DNA from 3 places in the Bradyrhizobium amphicarpaeae genome. Region 3 is predicted to be linked to each of the others. Evidence: predicted binding sites of a transcription regulator. Region 3 holds the regulator's gene; each other region holds the start of a gene.

Region 1 (6,001 bases), 2.0 Mb from region 3:
TGCTGGCGGCTGCTCCCGGCTCCTTGCCGTTCGGTCCGAGCTCCTTCATCGCGCCGGCCCAGGCCGCGGAATCCGCAACGACTCCGCCGGGCTTCGGTGATCTCGTCAGTAGGGTCAAGCCCGCCGTGATCTCGGTGCGGGTCAAGATCGACCAGGACAATGACAAGAGCGCGATGTTGCAGCAGAACCGGATGGATCAGGACGAGGATTCTCCGTTCGACCAGTTTTCCCGGCAGTTCGGGTTCCGCGGCCCCGGCGGCATGAACGGGATGCCGCGCCAGCGCCATCAGATGATCACGGGCGAGGGCTCCGGCTTCTTCATTTCCGCCGACGGCTATGCCGTCACCAACAACCACGTCGTCGACCACGCCGAGTCGGTGCAGGTGACCATGGACGACGGCACCAGCTACACCGCCAAGGTGGTCGGCACCGATCCGAAGACCGATCTCGCGCTGATCAAGGTCGACGGCAAGAAGGATTTTCCGTTCGTCAAATTCTCCGACCAGAAGCCGCGCATCGGCGACTGGGTGGTCGCGGTCGGCAACCCCTTCGGCCTCGGCGGCACCGTGACTGCCGGCATCGTTTCGGCCAGTGGCCGCGACATCGGCAACGGTCCCTATGACGATTTCATCCAGATCGATGCGCCCATCAACAAGGGCAATTCCGGCGGCCCGGCCTTCGACATGAACGGCAACGTGATCGGCGTGAACACGGCGATCTTCTCGCCCTCCGGCGGCTCGGTCGGCATCGGCTTCGACATCCCGGCCTCGACCGCAAAGCTCGTCGTCGCGCAGCTGAAGGACAAGGGCGCGGTGACCCGTGGCTGGCTCGGTGTGCAAGTGCAGCCGGTCACTGCCGAGATCGCCGACAGCCTCGGGCTCAAGCAGGCGCGTGGCGCCATCGTCGACACCCCGCAGGACGGCAGCCCGGCGGCGAAAGCCGGCATCGAGGCGGGTGACGTCATCACCGCCGTCAACGGCACGGCGGTCAAGGATTCGCGAGATCTTGCCCGCACGATCGCGACCCTTGCGCCGGGCAGCTCGGTGAAGCTCGACGTCTTCCACAAGGGCGACAGCAAAACGGTGACGCTGGCGCTCGGCGAGCTGCCGAACGAACGGCAAGCCAAGGCCGATGTTGGCAAGGACCAGTCGGGCCCGGGCACGCCGCGCCTCGGTCTTGCGCTGGCGCCGGCCGGTGACGTCCAGGGCGCCGGCCAGAAGGGCGTCGTCGTCACCGAGGTCGACCCGCAGGGGCCGGCGGCGGAGCGTGGCATTCAGACCGGCGACGTCATCCTCAATGTCGGCGGCAAGGCCGTCGCCAATGTCGGCGACGTCCGATCCGAGCTGGCTCAGGCCAAATCGTCCGGCAAGCACAGCGTGCTGTTGCAGGTCAGGAACGCGCAGGCGACCCGGTTCGTCGCGGTACCGTTCGCCTGAGCCGAACGTCGATCGGCGTTGATCAAGAAAGGCGGCCCTTGTGGCCGCCTTTTTCATTTGTCTTCAGGCTAGCCGGGACGTGATCGATAACATTCTCGTTAACGGCAACAATGATGACGCGGTTCGTCCGAAAAAGCCGTGTTCGGTCATCAGAGTTCCTGATGGTGCAACTCTTCGGTGGCAACGCCGCCGCCGGCATGGGTTGCAAGCGTGGAACTTCGAACCTGCTGCCGCTTTGTGGAACTGGCCGCTCGTTCGCATGTGATCGGTGCCGACATGGATCGATTGAAGCTCTCGCTAAGGAGTGCGCTGCTCGTGGCGCCATTCGTGCTCTGGGGCGGAAACGCTCTCGGGCGGGACGACGGCCGCTACGCGGATTCACCCCTGAAGCCATGGTTCGACGGTTTGCGCAGCCACCTCGGCCCATGCTGCTCGGATGCGGACGGGTTTGCCGTCGCCGATCCCGACTGGGACTCGCATAACGGGCACTATCGCGTGCGTCTCGACGGCGAGTGGATCGAGGTGCCGGACGAGGCCGTCATCACTGAGCCGAACCGGGCCGGCCGCACCATGGTGTGGCCGGTGAAGACCGCGTTCGGGGTCTCGATCCGCTGCTTCATGCCGGGCAGCATGATCTGAGACGGATCGCCGTCAGCGCTTGCTGGATTTGCGCTTCGACGATTTTTTTGTGGTTCTCCTTGTCGTCGTCTTCTTGGTCGTCGTCTTCTTGGTCGTCCTTTTCTTGGACGTTTTCTTGGACGGCGTCTTGGCAGCCTTCTTCGGGACCTTCTTGCCCTTCTTGCGTGCCTTCGACAGTCCGATCGCAATCGCCTGCTTGCGGCTCTTCACGCGACCGCCACGGCCTTTGCGCCCGCTCTTCGCGGTGCCCTTCTTGTAACGCCGCATCTCGCTCTCGACATCGCTGCCGGAGCTGGGTGAATAGCGGCGTCTCTTTGCCTTGCGTGCCATGCATGTTCTCCCTTGGCCGGGGAAACCTCGCGACAAGGGCATGGTTCCGGAAGCGCGCACCCACGTTGCAGACGCGCGACGCAGCCTAGAACGAATTCGCCAGATCGATCTCGGCTTCCAGCACCTGAATGCGCCGTGCGGCCTCGCTGAACGATAGATCGCGCGCATATTGCGCGGGCTGATAGGCCTCTTCGCTCAGCCGTTTCAACCTCATCCCCTGCGTCCGCGTCATCTGCTCGGTGAGGAAAACGCTGGCGTCGTATCGACCTTGAACCTGCATGTCGCTTCTCCCTCCTGAAAATCGTGCCTTGACTATATGTTCTTATTTTGTTCTAACAAGCCATGGACAATAGAATTAATGAAATTCGACGTAAAATCAGCGCCTTGAGGCTTGAAATGGCCGGCGTCGAGGCCTCGGTGCGCGACCGCATCAACGGCGACCGCGATTGCGCCGAACAGGCGCTGTTGCAGATGGATCTGCGCCGGAAGGTCGACCTGCTGATCAACGAATGGAAGGCTGCCGGCGGCGGCGGTGTCCTGCCCGACGTTCGCAATCCGGTTCGCCTTCGTCTCATCAAGACAGTCGGCAGTTCCGGGCGCGCGAGCGTCTCGCGCTGAGTTCTGCGAGCGGATTCCCTCGTGCGAACGCTTCTGCAATCCCCGCTGCACATCCCCGTGAGATGCCGGCCGGCTCACGGAACGGAAGCCGTGACGGCCGATTGACCGGGCTCCTCTTACAGCAATGGAGCGTTCCATGGATCTCAAAGGCAAGACCATTGCCATTCTCGCGACGAATGGTTTCGAGCAGTCGGAACTGGAAGTGCCGCGCGACCGTCTGAAACAGGCCGGCGCTACGGTTCACGTGATCTCGCCCACGGCCGGCGAGATCAAGGGCTGGGACAAGAAGGATTGGGGGCGGCCGGTGACGGTCGACAAGACGCTGGACCAGGTTTCCAGCAGCGACTACGACGCCCTGGTATTGCCGGGCGGACAGATCAACCCCGACCTGCTTCGCCTCGAGCCGAGAGCATTGTCCTTCATCAAGGAGGTCTTCAATGCGAAGAAGGTCGTTGCCGCCGTCTGCCATGCGCCGTGGCTCCTGATCGAGACGGGCATCGCCAAGGGCCGCAAGATGACGTCCTACAAGTCCATCAAGACCGACGTCATCAATGCCGGCGCGGCATGGGAAGACTCGGCCGTGGTCGTCGACCAGGGCATCATCACCTCGCGCAATCCCGGTGACTTGGAAGCGTTCAGCGCCAAGATCATCGAAGAAGTGAAGGAGGGCCGTCACGTGCAGCGCAACGCTGCCTGAGTGACAGCAGCTCTCCTGCAACGAAAAAGCCCCGCGTCGCCGCGGGGCTTTTGTCTGAGTTGGTCGGCCTGAGCTCACTTGGAATTGCTCATGCCCTTGCCGCTCTTGTTCATCATGGTGCCGCCTTGGTCCGAGCCGGGACCGGAGCCGCCCTGGCCGGAAGGATCCGCGCCCTTCGAGGACTTGGTGTTGGCGCCGGTGGTCTGCGAGGACGACATCGACGATCCGTGTTTCGCCTTGTGCGACTTGGCCTGTGCGGCGAGCGGCGCGGCGGCGAGGCCGGTGGCCAATATTGCGGTGAGAACGAGCTTCGTCTTCGTCATGCGGGGAACTCCCTGAGTTAAATTGACGCAGGCTGCCAACCGCCATTTGCCGAAGGAGTTCCTGAGGACACGTCGGCCGAGCCGCACGCACGCTTCAAGTTTGCTTGTCCTCCACGAGGATGAACACGGCGCCGGTGAGTGTCGCGCCGATCGCGAACGTCGTCACCAGGGTGAGGGCGAAGACGATCGCGGCTTGGCTTCCGCCGTGATCGAGCAGGCTGGCGACGGCGGGATTGGACAGGATCAGCGTGAGGCCGAAGGTAAGGCCGAGCGCCGCGCCCATCATCGCATGCGTCATCAGTCTGATGAGGCCGGTCGGAGAGATCAGGTCCGAAGACTTTCTTGCGCGCATGGAACCGCATCCCGAACTGGCATGCAAACGCGGATGACATTTCGCGGTTCCAGATGCGTGGAGAAATCTTCATGACGGCTTCATCCGACGTTCATGCCGGATTTGCGAGGATGAAGACCAGCAAAACGGGAACATTCGATATGGGTGAAGTCGTCTATCTTTACCGCTCGCTGGCCTATCGCAACGCGGCTGCGGACCTGCTGCGCAAGGCCCGCAAACTGCCACGCGGCGTGGAGCGAAGTGCGGCCCGCCGCTACGCCAGGGCGCTGCGCGATCTCGCCCGGACGGAAGCCTGGCTCGAAGGACGCCTCGCCGAGCAAGCGCGGCCGCCCCGGCGAACGAGGATGGTGGCGTCGGGCTAGCCCGAGGCGCGTTGCAATCCGGACGCGCTTGCGGCGTCGAATTTTCCGGGTGTGGTCGCCGCCGTCTTGCGTATCAGCGGCACCTCCAGGCGGCACACCAATCCCTCGGCCCGCCAATCGAATTGCGCTTGTCCACCGAGCTGGGACTCGACGCTCGCAAGCAGGCTCCGCGTGCCGAAGCCGCGAGATTTCGGCGGCATGACGAGTGGGCCGCCGGATTCTTCCCAGCTCAGCGTCAGCAATTGGTCCTCGACTTGCCAGCCGATCGCGAGCCGTCCCGACCTGGTCGAGAGGGCGCCGTACTTGGCCGAATTGGTGAAGAGCTCGTGCAGCGCGAGCGCCAAGGTCTGAGCCGTCGTCGGCAGCAACTGGACCTCCGGACCCGCCAACACGATCTGGCCGCCGAGCGAATAGGGCGCAACCTCCTCGTCGATCAGCTTGGAGAGCTCGGCGCCCTGCCAGCTCGACAGCGACAGGATGGTGTGCACGCGCGCCAAGGCGTTGATGCGTCCCTCCACGGCGTTGACATAGGCCTTGACCTCGTCGGCGCGGGTGAGGCGCACGATCGACTGCGCCAGGGCCAGCGCGTTCTTGGCGCGATGATCGACTTCCCGGGCCAGCAGATTCTGCCGTTCCTCGGCACGCTTGCGTTCTGTGATGTCCACGGTGACGCCGCTCACGCGCACGACGCGACTGCTGTCGTCCACCGTTGCTGCCGCCGTGCCCACGCACCAGCGCACCTCCCCATCGGGCCGCAGGATGCGGAACTCGGTCTCATAGGCCCGCGTGCCCATGTTGAATTCGGCAACCGCCTTGCGCAACTGCTCGACGTCATCGGGATGCAGCAGCGCCTGCACGTTGGCCGGGTTGACCGCGAAGCTTTCGGGGTTGACGCCAAAGATGCGATATTGCCCCTCGTCCCACATCCAGTCGCCGCTGATCCAGTCCCAGTCCCAGGAACCCATCTTGCCGGCGGCGATCGCCATGCTGCGCCGCTGCTCGCTTTCGCGTAATTTCGTGGTGGAGTTCTCCAGTTCCGCCGTGCGTGCGCGGACGCGATCCTCGAGCTCCTGGTTCAGCCGTTCCAGCTCGCGGGTCTTGCGGTAGAGTTCGGAAAACACCTTGATCTTGGCGCGCAGCACCTCCGGCACGACCGGTACCGGCACGTAGTCGACCGCGCCCATCTCGTAGCCGCGCAACCGGTCGATGTCGCTGACCTGGATGGCGGAGATGAAGATCATCGC
Region 2 (6,001 bases), 2.7 Mb from region 3:
GGTGCGGCTCTCGAAGAAGGAATCGGTGCAGGAGCGGATCAGGAAGGCGCGCTGCAAGGCCGTGATGGTGCGGTTGACCGCGCCGGCGGAGGCGAACGGACCGAAATAGCGCCCGGGCCGGCTCTGCGCGCCGCGATGTTTCAGGATCTGCGGCGCCCAATGGTCGCCGGTGATCAGGATGTAGGGAAACGATTTGTCGTCGCGCAGCTGCACGTTGAAGCGCGGCCGCAGCTGCTTGATGAGGTTGGCTTCCAGCAGCAGCGCCTCGGTCTCGGTGTTGGTCGAGATGATCTCCACGGTGACCGTGGCCGCGATCATGCGCAGGATGCGGGCGGGCTGCGGCGCATTCTGGCGCGCATAGTTGGAGAGGCGCTTTTTGACGTTCTTGGCCTTGCCGACATAGAGCACGTCGGCATTCGCATTGAGCATGCGATAGACGCCGGGCGAGATCGGGGCGAGCCGGACCGCGCGTTCGATCGCCTCGTGGCCGGTCGCCAGCGGGCCTTCGCCGACGGCGCCGCTCTCTTCCAGGATATCGGGCAGCCGGGAATCGTCCTCGTCATCGCCGCCGCTGGTGGCGGGATCGAGGTCGGGCGGCGTCTCGGCCGGGACGTCCGGTGCGGTGCCACGCACAGGTTTGCGCGCGCGGTCGTCCGGAGTGTCGGTGGAATCGTGAGCCATGGAGTGAATTTAGGCGCTGAGGGGGCCGATTTGAAGTTCCGGCCGTGCGGCACGCACAGGATGGCGGCGCAGTTCCCGGTAACGCTTGCTTAAGCCTGTTAACAGCGCGGTAACCCGGCTTAACAGCCCTTTAACTTAAAACTCTCGATAAATCTTACGCGAAAAGGTCGTGGTTCCGTAACCATGCGGTTTGCCCAGCGCGGCGGCGTCAGGCTTCGCACCGGTTGCGACAGTTGCGTTGGAGTTAAGTGATGAAGAGGTTCGTTGTGGGCGCAGCCGCGTTGGTTGCGGCCGGCTGGACAGCTTCGGCAGAGGCCGCCGACATGAGTTACGGTCAGCGCGCGCCCTATACCGTCAACCAGCCGCTCAACGCCTATAGCTGGGCGGGCCCGTATCTCGGCGCCAATCTCGGTTACGAGTGGGGTTCGGTGAGCAACAATCCCGCAAAGCCCGCCGGCTTCGTCGGCGGCGTGCAGGCCGGCTACAATTTCCAGAACGGCCCATGGGTGTTCGGCGTGGAAGGCGATATCCAGGCCGCCGGTGCCGATGACACCTTCGCGCCGTGGAAGTTCTCCAATCCCTGGTTCGGCACCCTGCGCGGCCGCGCCGGCTATGCCTTCAGCAACATCCTGTTCTACGGCACCGCGGGCCTGGCCTTCGGCGAGCTGCGCGCACAGACGTTCGGCTGGACGGAGTCGCACACCACCGCCGGCTGGACCATCGGTGCCGGCGCGGAGGTCGGCTTCGCGCCGAACTGGAGCGCGAAGCTCGAATATCTCTACATCGATCTGTCGTCGAGCCAGTTCGCAATTACAGGCGTGTCAAACGGCTATAGCGCCAGCGTTGTGCGCGCAGGCGTGAACTATCACTTCTGATAGCTGAAGAAGAAAATACCGGACGACAACCTCCCGGCCGCTCGCGGCCGGGATTTTTTTCGCAGGTATTCTTGCGCCGAGTATTGCGCCGAATGTCGTGCGTCAGTCCCGCTAGGACAGGATCACCAAATTGACCGCCTTCGGGCCCTTCCCCTTCTTGTCGGGTTCGACTTCGAAAGTAATACGCTGTCCTTCCGCAAGGTCCTTCAGTCCGGCCCGCTCCACAGCAGTAATATGTACGAAGACGTCGCGGCCGCCGTCGTCAGGCTTGATGAAACCGTAGCCGCGTTCGCCGTTGAAAAACTTGACCGTTCCCGTCATGGCCATCGGGAAACTCCCCCTCATTGCTCCTCCGCCGCGACGCAGACGCACGTCGCGACATGACCGGGCATCACGAAGCCCGGGAGAGCTGGCCATCCTTGGGCGGACCGCTGGCGGTCCGGCCGGATCTTTCTTAGGCCTTCACTCCGCCGCAACCATTCGCGGAAGCGGAACGTAAAGCCAGTCACGGAAACAGCATAATACGGTTCTCTGCAGATTGACTACCGCTCCTGCATATTTTTCCCAAGAATGGCGGAGTGTTACGGCCGCGGTGTCTCCAATCGGAATCTGGCAGCGCCGCCCTGGCCGAGCGGCATTTCCAGCTCGGGCAGGATCGTCTTGAGTTCGCCCTGAAGCGTGTAGGGCGGATTGACGATCAGGAGCCCCGTGGAGGCGAGAGCCCCGCCATCGAGCTGGGGCGCGACGCTGAACTCCAGGCGCAGACAATTTCCGGGAGGCTTTGCTGCAGCTGCGAGCCGCGCCACGGTTTGGGCCAGCGTGTCGGTGGCACGCCGGTTCTTGGCCGGATACCAGATGACATAGATGCCGGTCGGCCATTTCGCGAAGGCTGCCGAGAAGGCTTCGCCCAGCCGCTCGAACTCGTCCTTGGCCTCGAACGGCGGATCGATCAGCACGAGGCCGCGCCGCTCCTTCGGCGGCACGAAGGCCGGCAGCGCCACCCAGCCATCGAGGTCGACCACGCGGGCCTGTTCGTCGCGACGCAGCACGGCGATCAGCGCCTTCCGCGCCTTCGGCTCGATCTCGCAGGCGACGAGGCGGTCTTGCGGCCTGAGCAGGCCGCGCGCGATCAGCGGCGAGCCCGGATAGGCCTTGAGTTCACCCTTCGGATTGAAGGCGCGGACGATGTCGAGATAGGGCTTGGCCAGTGCCGCGCTCTCGTTCGACAGGCGCGCCTGCATCAGCCGCGCGATGCCGGTCAGCCATTCGCCGCCCCGGCGCGCCTCGTCGCTGTCGAGATCATAGAGGCCGGCGCCGGCATGGGTGTCGATGACGCGGAACGCCCCCGGTTTGTCCTGCAGATAGGTGATTATGCGCGCCAGCACGATGTGCTTGATGACATCGGCGAAATTGCCGGCATGGAAGGCGTGGTGGTAGTTCATGGCGCAGAGTTACGACATCGCGCGATGAAAGTAACTCCCGTCATTCCGGGGCGGTGCGCAGCACCGGGCCCGGAATCCATTTCGCCACGGAGCATGCTGCTGGATGGATTCTCAGATGCGCGACTGCGCATCAGAGTTCGCGCTCTGCGGGCCCCGGAATGACGGCGAACAAATCCTAGCCGCCCCTGATCGGCGGCATCGTCACCTGGTCGCGGCGGCAGGTGCGGCGTTCGTTCTCGTCGCAGGCGCGGAATTGCAGGTCCTTGCTGAGGCAGATCCGGACCTCGGACAGCCGGGTCCGGTTGCAGGTGACCGAGACGGCGGCATTGCTCAGCCCCGGATTGGCCTTGATGAAGGCTTCCTCGACCTCCGCCGGCGCCAGGGTCTTGGCCTGCGACAAATCGAGATATTCGGCCGGAATCTTGATCGCTGCGCGCGCCTTGCGGATCGTCTCGAAATAGCTGCGGTCGGCGAGGCCGGAGCAGGTGCCGTGCTTGTCCCATTCGTTGAAGATCAGGCCCGGCGCCGGCATCAAATCGAGCATCGAGGAGACGATGCTGCGGTTCAGCCGCGGTGCGGGCCGCTGGCAATATTCGGGGAAACCATTCTCATATTGCGGCCACAGCCCATGCACCACGAAGGCAAAAGGCCGGCCGCCGCACTGGATCTGCGAGCGGCCGCCGCGCTCGGCCGCCTCTTCGCAGAACGAGGGCGACCACGACAGCGACAGCACATAGAAGTCGAATTCGCCGGGCGCGTTCTGCCGCTTGTCCTGGGCGTTTGCGCCGCCGGCGAGCAAGGCCAGCCCGGCGGCCAGGGTCAGTGAGATCACGAGCCGGGAGAACGAATGCAATCTGGAATGAAACATGGCGACGCCCCTCAACTAGACTGTGCAAGGAAAGCCTAGCAGGCGATAGGAACATTTCAAGAACAAAATTCAGGCGACCGCTATTCAGCGCCGCAAGCGACCCGAATCAGGGCCTTCCGATCAGGGCCTGGCGGCGCGGCAGGCCGGATTGTAGGCCCAGTTGCGGTCGACCCCGACCACGCACCATTCGACACCGTTGCCGTAGCCGGCGAAGCCGCCATCCTCGATGAGCGAGTAATGCACCTTGCGCACCTTGCCGTCATTGAGCATGGCGTCGGCCGTGCAGTAGCGGCGCGGAATGTTGTCGGATTGCCAGGGCCGGAACGCGGTCTCGCGAACGGCCGAGAAGCCGGTGATCTTCAACGAGGAATTCCAGAACGTGCTTTCTTTTTCCCAGAACTGGGTGGCGATGGTCGGCAGCGCCCTGTCGCAATCGGCGACAGTGCCGTCATAGCGCGGCCCGCTCAGCCAGAAATTCAACTCCAGGGGATTGGCGGCCCGGGCCTCGCCGAGCGACATCGCCCCGAACACGAGGCCGAGTAGGGCGGCATAGCGGAGCGATTTCGGGGAGGAGGCGCGCATGGTCAATCCGGACAGCTGAAGTCTTGCTTGGGCGTGGACGGTGCCGCGAAGGCCGGGGGAGGTCAAGTGCAGCGCGGCAACACTTCGCCAGGAGTTGACCACAACATCGTGGTTGGCAGGGCTTCCGTTCTTTTCACTTCCCTCCCGGCACCGTAAACTGGCGGCCAGCCAATTGGAGTGACGGGAATGCGAATCATTGCGGCCGCGGGTCTTCTCGCCAGCCTGGTTGTCTCGGGTATGATGGCGAGCCAGTCGGCGCGCGCCGATTATGTGCCGCCTTTCAAGGGCAACGACACCGGCGGCATCATCGCCTATTCGATGGCCACCCAGGTCGATGCCCGGCAGGCCGCGGTCGATCACTGCGCGCGCTATGGCAAGGTCGTGAAATTCCTGGCGGTGCAGGCCTATGAGGGCGGCTACATCTCGTTCTCCTGCCGCTGGGTGCCCTATGGCGCCGCCGACCAGCCGATCCGCACGCTCTACTGAGGCGTCGCCTAAACGCCGCAATTTCAGCCGGGAGCTTCTCGCATGACGCGCAAACTCGCTTTGCTCGGCTCGACCCTTTGCCTTGCGTTGTCCGCAGGCGTGGCCTGCGCCGACGACCTGCCGGTGCGCAAGGCCGGTCTTTGGGAAATCAAGATGGTCAGGACCGGCACGCCGATGCCCGAGATGACCATGCAGCATTGCACCGACGAGACCGTCGACAAGGAGATGAACAACAACGTCTCCCCGATGGCCAAGCAGATCTGCTCGAAGCAGGACATCAAGAAGACCGCAACCGGTTATGTCAGCGATTCCGAGTGCAGCGTCGCCGGCATCAGCACGACCTCGCACGCCGAGATATCAGGCGATTTCAACTCGGCCTATACGGTGAAGACCTCCTCGCACGCGCAGGGCGGCGCAGCCGGCGCGGCAGGCCGGGACACGACCACGACGCTCGAAGCGAAGTGGTTGGGTGCCTGCAAGCCCGAGCAGAAACCGGGCGACATCGTGATGCCCGGCGGCTTCAAGATGAACGTGCGCGATATGGATAAGCTGAAGGCGCTGCTGCCGAAATAGAACTTCGCGAGTTCGTAGCCCGGATGGAGCGGAGCGCAATCCGGGCTACAGCTGGCTCGGCTACACCGGTATCCTCACGCTCGCCCTCAATCCCCCCATCGGGCTGTCGCCCAGCGTGATGTCGCCGCCATGCGAGCGGGCGATGTCGCGGGCGATGGCGAGGCCGAGGCCGGTGCCGCCTTCGTCCTGGTTGCGGGCGTTGTCCAGCCGCAGGAACGGCTTGAACACTTCTTCGCGCAAATGCGTGGGAATGCCGGGGCCGTCGTCGTCGACCGTCACGGTCAAGTAACGGTGATCGCGCTGGCCGGCGATGGCGATGGCCTTGCCGTAGCGCGCCGCGTTGGTGACGAGGTTGGCGAGGCAGCGCTTGAACGAGGCAGGTTTCACCGTCACCACGGGCAGTCCGTGGAACGCCACCGTCGCGATGTGGCCGTGGCGCTCGGCATCGCTGCGCAGCTCCTCGAGCGCCTGCGCCATGTCGGTCGGCTGCGACT
Region 3 (6,001 bases):
GGCTATGCCGGCTTCTGCCTGACCGTGGACACCGCCCATTACAGCCGTCGTGAACGTGACATCGCCAAGCGCTATGTTCGCGAGAGCCGCCTGCGCGCCACCGGCGGCGATTTCCAGAAGGGCCTGGAGTGGCGGACCGTGAAGATGATCAAGGACAAGTTCAAGATCCCGCTGATCCTCAAGGGCATCGCCACCGCCGAGGACGCCCAGATCGCGGTCGATCACGGTGTCGAGTGGATCTACGTCTCCAACCATGGCGGCCGCCAGCTCGACCACGGCCGCGGCGCCATGCATGTGCTGCCGGAGATCGTCGAGGCCGTGAAGGGCCGCGCCAAGATCATGGTCGACGGCGGGATCTGTCGCGGCACCGACATCGTCAAGGCGATCGCGGCCGGTGCGGACCTCGTCGGCATCGGACGGCTGCAATGCTGGGCGCTGGCGGCGGCGGGCGAAGCCGGCGTCGCGCGGATGCTGGAGTTGCTGGAGGACGAGGTGCTGCGCTGCCTCGGCCTTTTGGGCGCCACGTCATTCGCAGAGGTCGACAAATCCTGCCTGCATCCGGCGACTGCCACCAACGCGCCGAGCGTGTTCAGCGCATTCCCGCTGTTCGACCACGATCCGTACCGTTACTGAGTGAAAGGATGCAGGTGACAGCGCTCTCTCCCGGCAGCGCCGATGCGCTGCTGTTCGATCTCGGGCGCGTGGTGCTCGACATCGACTTCTCCAAGGCGATCGCCTGCTGGGCGGGACATGCCGGCTGCCAGCCCGAGGCCATCGTCGCGCGCTATGTGCGTGACGAGGCCTATCGGCTGCACGAGGTCGGCAGGATCAGCGACGAGGATTATTTCGCCTCGCTGCGTGCTTCGCTCGGAATCGGCATTTCGGACGCGCAATTCCTGGAAGGCTGGAACGCGATCTTCGCCGGCGAGATGCCCGACATCGCCGAGCTGCTGCCGCGCGCGGCGAAGCAGATGCCGCTCTACGCCTTCTCCAACACCAACCGGCCGCATGTCGACTATTTCTCCAGGGAATATGGCGAACTGCTCGGCCATTTCCGCGCGCTGTATCTGTCGTCCAGCATCGGACTGCGCAAACCGGACGCGGAAGCCTTCGACCACGTCGTCACCGCGATCGGCGTGCCTGCGGAGCGCATCGTGTTCTTCGACGACCTCGCCGAGAATGTCGAAGGTGCGCGGGCACGCGGACTGACGGCGGTGCATGTGACGTCGCCACGCGACGTTGGAAACGCCTTGAAGGCGTTGGGCATCTGAAGCCAGCCCGCCATCGCATCAGACTTGTTGCAGTCCCGCTTGCAGGGAAAAATATGCAAGAGATGGGGGAACCGGATCGCTTTGTGCATTTTTACACAGAGTTCCGGGAACGTAATACCACCTCTCGGACTCATCATTCCGTTGGGAATTCTACGACGGACGTATCGACGTGCTGGGCAAAACCTATCTCACCAGGCAGGCCTCTCTCCTGCTTGAATTCGCCAGAACCACCTCGGATTCTGACCTTTCCGCCAAGCTGATCAGCAAGGCCGCCGACCTGAAATCTCAGGCCGACCCGCTGCCGGACAAGGATCAAGGCCCGAGGGCTCCCGATGTCGCATTCGTCAACCCGGATGCGCCGAGCGGGCGTTGACCGATGCATGGCCCCTCCTGCCGACCAGTCCCGTCGTCTGGATGATGCGACGCCAGGCCTGAGTCTGTCTTCGATACGGGCTGAAAGCGGCAGCATGGTCGCCCTCGTCTGCAATTTTGCCTCCGCCTCCGCGCTCGGTTAGAACACTGTCGGAACATTTCGTCCGAACGCGCCGAGCAGGAGTTTCGCCGTGGCCTTGATGCCGGTTTCCGACGCCCTGGCCGCGGTGCTGGCGGGCGTTGAGCCGCTGCCTGAACAGATGGTTTCGCTCGACGAAGCCTACCACCGGGTGCTCGCGCGTGACGTCGCCGCGCGGCGCACGCAGCCGCCGCAGGCCATGTCGGCGATGGACGGCTACGCCGTCCGCGCGGCCGACGCCGCAGCGATCGATTCCAGGTTGACTGTCATCGGTGAGGTCGCGGCCGGCCGTCCGTTCACAGGACGGGTCGGCGCAGGCGAAGCCGTGCGGATCTTCACTGGCGGTGTCGTTCCGGAGGGCGCGGACGCGGTCGTGATCCAGGAGGACACCATTGCGGACGGCAAGAGCGTCACGATCAAGGAAGCTGCGATCGTGGGTCGGCACATCCGCCCCGCTGGCGTGGATTTCCGCGAGGGTGACGTCCTCTTGCGCAAGGGGACCCGTCTGACTGAGCGCGATCTCGCCCTCGCGGCCGGCATGAATCACCCGTATCTCGCCGCCTGCCGACGCCCGAAGGTCGCGATCCTCGCCACCGGCGACGAACTGGTGATGCCGGGCGCCACACCCGGGCACGGCCAGATCGTCTATTCCAACGGCTATGCCCTCCACGCGCTCGCCCGCAGCGAGGGTGCCGAGACCATCGACCTCGGTGTTGCCGCCGATACGCTGGAGGCCACCACCGCCGGCATCCGCCGCGCGCGCGAAAGCGGCGCCGACATCCTGATCACGACCGGAGGCGCATCGGTCGGTGACCACGACCTGGTCCAGCAGGCCCTGCGGGACGAAGGCATCGCGATGGCGTTCTGGAAGATCGCGATGCGGCCCGGCAAGCCGATGATGCACGGACGGTTGGGGGCGATGGGCGTGATCGGCCTGCCCGGCAATCCCGTGTCGTCTTACGTGTGCGCCTTTCTGTTCATGGTGCCGCTGATTCGGGCGCTGTCGGGCCGTTCGGTGATTCATCATCATCGCGAGCGCGCCGTGCTGGGTCGCGATCTCGGTGCCAACGACCAGCGCGAGGACTATCTGCGCGCGCGCCTGGAGCTGCGCGACGACGGCACGCTCGTCGCTCTTCCCGTCAGCCATCAAGACTCCTCTCTGCTTGCGAATCTTGCTGCAGCACAGGTACTTCTCGTGCGCGCACCGTTTGCGCCGAAGGCCGAGGCCGGCAGCCCCTGCGAGGTGCTGCGGCTCCCCGTCTGACCTGCGCGGCCACACGCATTCCGCGTGTCTCGTTCTGTTCACGCAAAATTAAGCAGTTGCGGAACATGTATCGAACATATAGTGTCCGTTCATGATTTGTTTCGAGGATGTAGCGGCTTATCGCTGAATTCATCGTCTCGGAATCGAACGACATCAACCGGGGGACTTTGGTCGAGATGTTAACGCGCAAACAATACGAGCTTCTGCGGTTCATCAGCGAACGCTTGAAGGAAAGCGGCGTGCCGCCGTCCTTCGACGAGATGAAGGATGCGCTCGACCTGCGCTCGAAATCGGGCATCCACCGCCTGATCACCGCACTCGAGGAGCGCGGCTTCATCCGCCGCCTGCCCAACCGCGCCCGGGCCATCGAAGTGATCAAGTTGCCGGAGCTCCAGGCCGCCGCCGGCAGCCGACGCGGCTTCACGCCAAGCGTCATCGAGGGCAATCTCGGCAAGATCCGCGCGAGCTCCAGCCCGTCCGCAGACGAGGGCGAGCGGCCCGTTGCCGTGCCCGTGATGGGCCGCATTGCGGCCGGCACCCCGATCGAGGCGTTGCAGACCCGCAGCCACACCATCAGCGTGCCGCCCGACATGCTCGGCTCCGGCGAGCATTACGCGCTCGAAGTGCGCGGCGATTCCATGGTCGAGGCCGGCATCCTCGACGGCGACATGGCGCTGATCCAGCGCAACGAGAGCGCCGATACCGGCGACATCGTCGTGGCGTTGATCGACGACGAGGAAGCCACGCTCAAGCGATTCCGCCGCCGTGGCGCGTCGATCGCGCTGGAGCCTGCCAATGCCGCGTATGAGGTGCGCATCCTGCCGCCGAACCGCGTGAAGATTCAGGGCAAGCTGATCGGGCTGTACCGCAAGTACTGAGTCCGGACGGTCTCGATCAAGAAGTCTTGTGCGCCTCGCGCGCGCGGCTGCGGTCGGCATCGCCGATCAGAGATTGGAGCGGACGATGGTCCGCGCCGGCTGGATAGTCTTTCTGGTATTGCACAGACTATCCGGCCCCTTCTCCGCAGCGGCATCGTCGGCCGGGTGCGCAACAAGCATTGCTCCTCTTTCCCCACGACGCGGTCAATCTGCATTCTGGGCCTGCGGGCACCGACACGCGCCTGCCGAATGTAGGTGAGCGAACTTTGTTCCTATTGGATTCGGGAAAGATAATGTGATCTCGGCTCGCCGATCCGAGCCGCAGATTTGCCTACAACCAGGCAGACCGTCACGCGCTTCCACTCTGACAGGGGCCTGCGCCTCCAAAAGAGGTGCGGGTCGCTATCTCTGCATTGAGGAGCACCCGATGTGTGACTACAGCCTGCATGCCGTCGCGACGCGCCCCGCAGAAGTCGGCGAGACGATCGTCACGACAACGTTCCGCGGCACCTCGACGCGCGGCTTTGCCTCCGAAGCCGATCTCTCCGTCGCGGTCTGCCTGTTGCCGGGAACGGAACTCGCCTTCGCCGACAACGTCCGTTACGACAACCGCTGGATCTGGACGCGTACCGTCAACTCCCGCGTCGGCAAGTTCGGCAAGATCGATCCGCACATTCCCGATCGCCATCACGACGCGATCGAATTCCCGGACGGCAAATCCGTGCTGGTGACGCAGCTCGTCGAAGGCCAGCGCGCAACCGTCCTGCAGCTGCCGGTGACCCAGCCGGTCAGCGAGCGCAAGCGTGAGATCATCGCCGACAGTCGCCCGACGGCTCCGCGACTGCCGATCGGCTGACGAGGGCTTCAGTCCTCCGCCTGAAGATCGGCCTCCGCCGGGGTCGCATCCTTGCTGCGCGGAGCCGCCGCCCTCGGCACGAGAGCTCCTTCGAATTCACCCTCGCCGGCAGCTGCCGGCGACCAGGGGCGGCTTGTGCCACTCGCCCTCACCGGCTGAACGGAAAAGCCGTCGCCGCGTGGCGTCAGGGCCAGCGCACCCTGGCGAGCGAGCCGCTGCCGATCCACCACCATCGCCGCACAATCGGGCGGCGCCGGCCGAGACGTCACCACCAGTGCGGCCCGGTTGCAATCATCCGCCAGCGCCTCGATGCGCGAGGCCAGCGCGACCAGCCGCCCGTCGGCGAGCGGCGTCACGCAGCCGGATTCGTCGCACGATATGCCGCTCGCCAGTGCACCACTGCCGGCATCGCGCGGATCGGCGTCGGCAGACAGCCACTCCTTCAGCAGGAAATTGTCCTTGCCCGTCCTGATCAGGTGCAAGCGCCCGTCCCCACCCCGCACCGCGACGCTCGCGCCATCCCCGGCAATCAGGATATCGGGCTGCCGCACCGAAAGGCCCCAGGCGATAGAGGCCAGCAGCACCATGGCGCCGCCCCAGCGCAAAGGCGTGCGCAACAGGCCCATCACGATGATCCCCAAGCTCGCTGCGATCAACGGCGCGATACCGAACGCCGGGATGCGGCCGACCGCGCCCGGCAATGCCGCCACCCAGCGCGAGACCACGACCATCCAGTCGATGCCGATCCCCATCAGCCACCAGAACGCGCCGTCGAGCCCGAACGGCGCCGCGAGCAGGCCCAGCAGCCCGGCCGGCATCACCAGCGCCGAGACCACGGGCATTGCGCCGAGATTGGCGAGCACGCCGTAGGGCGTGACGCGGTGGAAGTGAAAGGCGGCATAGGGCGTGGTTGCAAGCCCGGCGATCAGCGAGGCGAGGAACAGCATCGCGATCTCGCGGCCGCCCCACATCGCGACGCGCGCGGTCGCCGAATGATCGGGCGAGGCGAACAGGTTCGGCATGCCGATCTGCACCAGCGCGACGAGCCCGAGCGTCGCTGCAAACGACATCTGAAAACTCGGATGCACCAGCGCTTCGGGCGCGACTGCGAGCACGATCAGCGCCGCCACCGCGAGCGTGCGGAACGTGATGGCGCGGCGATCGACCATCACCGCGATCAGCACCACCGCCGTCATGAAGAACGATCTTTGCGTCGCGACC

Evidence for each region. The regulator LexA, encoded in region 3, represses DNA repair genes until DNA is damaged. The targets are predictions, from matches to a motif close to TGTTCNNNNTGTGTTCNG.
Region 1: CIT40_RS09290 (DUF3072 domain-containing protein) is a predicted target of LexA. The motif match lies at 2,723-2,740, and genes of this name have one in related genera.
Region 2: CIT40_RS05880 (ribonuclease T2 family protein) is a predicted target of LexA. The motif match lies at 3,914-3,931, and genes of this name have one in related genera.

Annotation. Positions count from the first base shown of each region.
Region 1 covers NZ_CP029426.2:1,958,591-1,964,591, forward strand. The annotation lists gene CIT40_RS09275 (Do family serine endopeptidase) at 1-1,436, shown strand, start outside; gene CIT40_RS09280 (hypothetical protein) at 1,713-2,075, shown strand; gene CIT40_RS09285 (DUF6496 domain-containing protein) at 2,088-2,405, opposite strand; gene CIT40_RS09290 (DUF3072 domain-containing protein) at 2,491-2,685, opposite strand; gene CIT40_RS09295 (hypothetical protein) at 2,802-3,023, shown strand; gene CIT40_RS09300 (type 1 glutamine amidotransferase domain-containing protein) at 3,160-3,720, shown strand; gene CIT40_RS09305 (hypothetical protein) at 3,795-4,043, opposite strand; gene CIT40_RS09310 (hypothetical protein) at 4,138-4,395, opposite strand; gene CIT40_RS09315 (hypothetical protein) at 4,386-4,757, shown strand; gene CIT40_RS09320 (HWE histidine kinase domain-containing protein) at 4,754-6,001, opposite strand, start outside.
Region 2 covers NZ_CP029426.2:1,214,322-1,220,322, forward strand. The annotation lists gene uvrC (excinuclease ABC subunit UvrC) at 1-681, opposite strand, end outside; gene CIT40_RS05865 (outer membrane protein) at 933-1,556, shown strand; gene CIT40_RS05870 (cold-shock protein) at 1,668-1,883, opposite strand; gene CIT40_RS05875 (23S rRNA (adenine(2030)-N(6))-methyltransferase RlmJ) at 2,138-2,998, opposite strand; gene CIT40_RS05880 (ribonuclease T2 family protein) at 3,174-3,866, opposite strand; gene CIT40_RS05885 (hypothetical protein) at 3,987-4,448, opposite strand; gene CIT40_RS05890 (hypothetical protein) at 4,635-4,934, shown strand; gene CIT40_RS05895 (DUF3617 domain-containing protein) at 4,977-5,507, shown strand; gene CIT40_RS05900 (ATP-binding protein) at 5,568-6,001, opposite strand, start outside.
Region 3 covers NZ_CP029426.2:3,935,393-3,941,393, forward strand. The annotation lists gene CIT40_RS18285 (alpha-hydroxy acid oxidase) at 1-633, shown strand, start outside; gene CIT40_RS18290 (HAD family hydrolase) at 642-1,271, shown strand; gene CIT40_RS18295 (hypothetical protein) at 1,441-1,644, shown strand; gene CIT40_RS18300 (molybdopterin molybdotransferase MoeA) at 1,835-3,046, shown strand; gene lexA (transcriptional repressor LexA) at 3,223-3,924, shown strand; gene CIT40_RS18310 (hypothetical protein) at 4,352-4,780, shown strand; gene CIT40_RS18315 (ComEC/Rec2 family competence protein) at 4,789-6,001, opposite strand, start outside.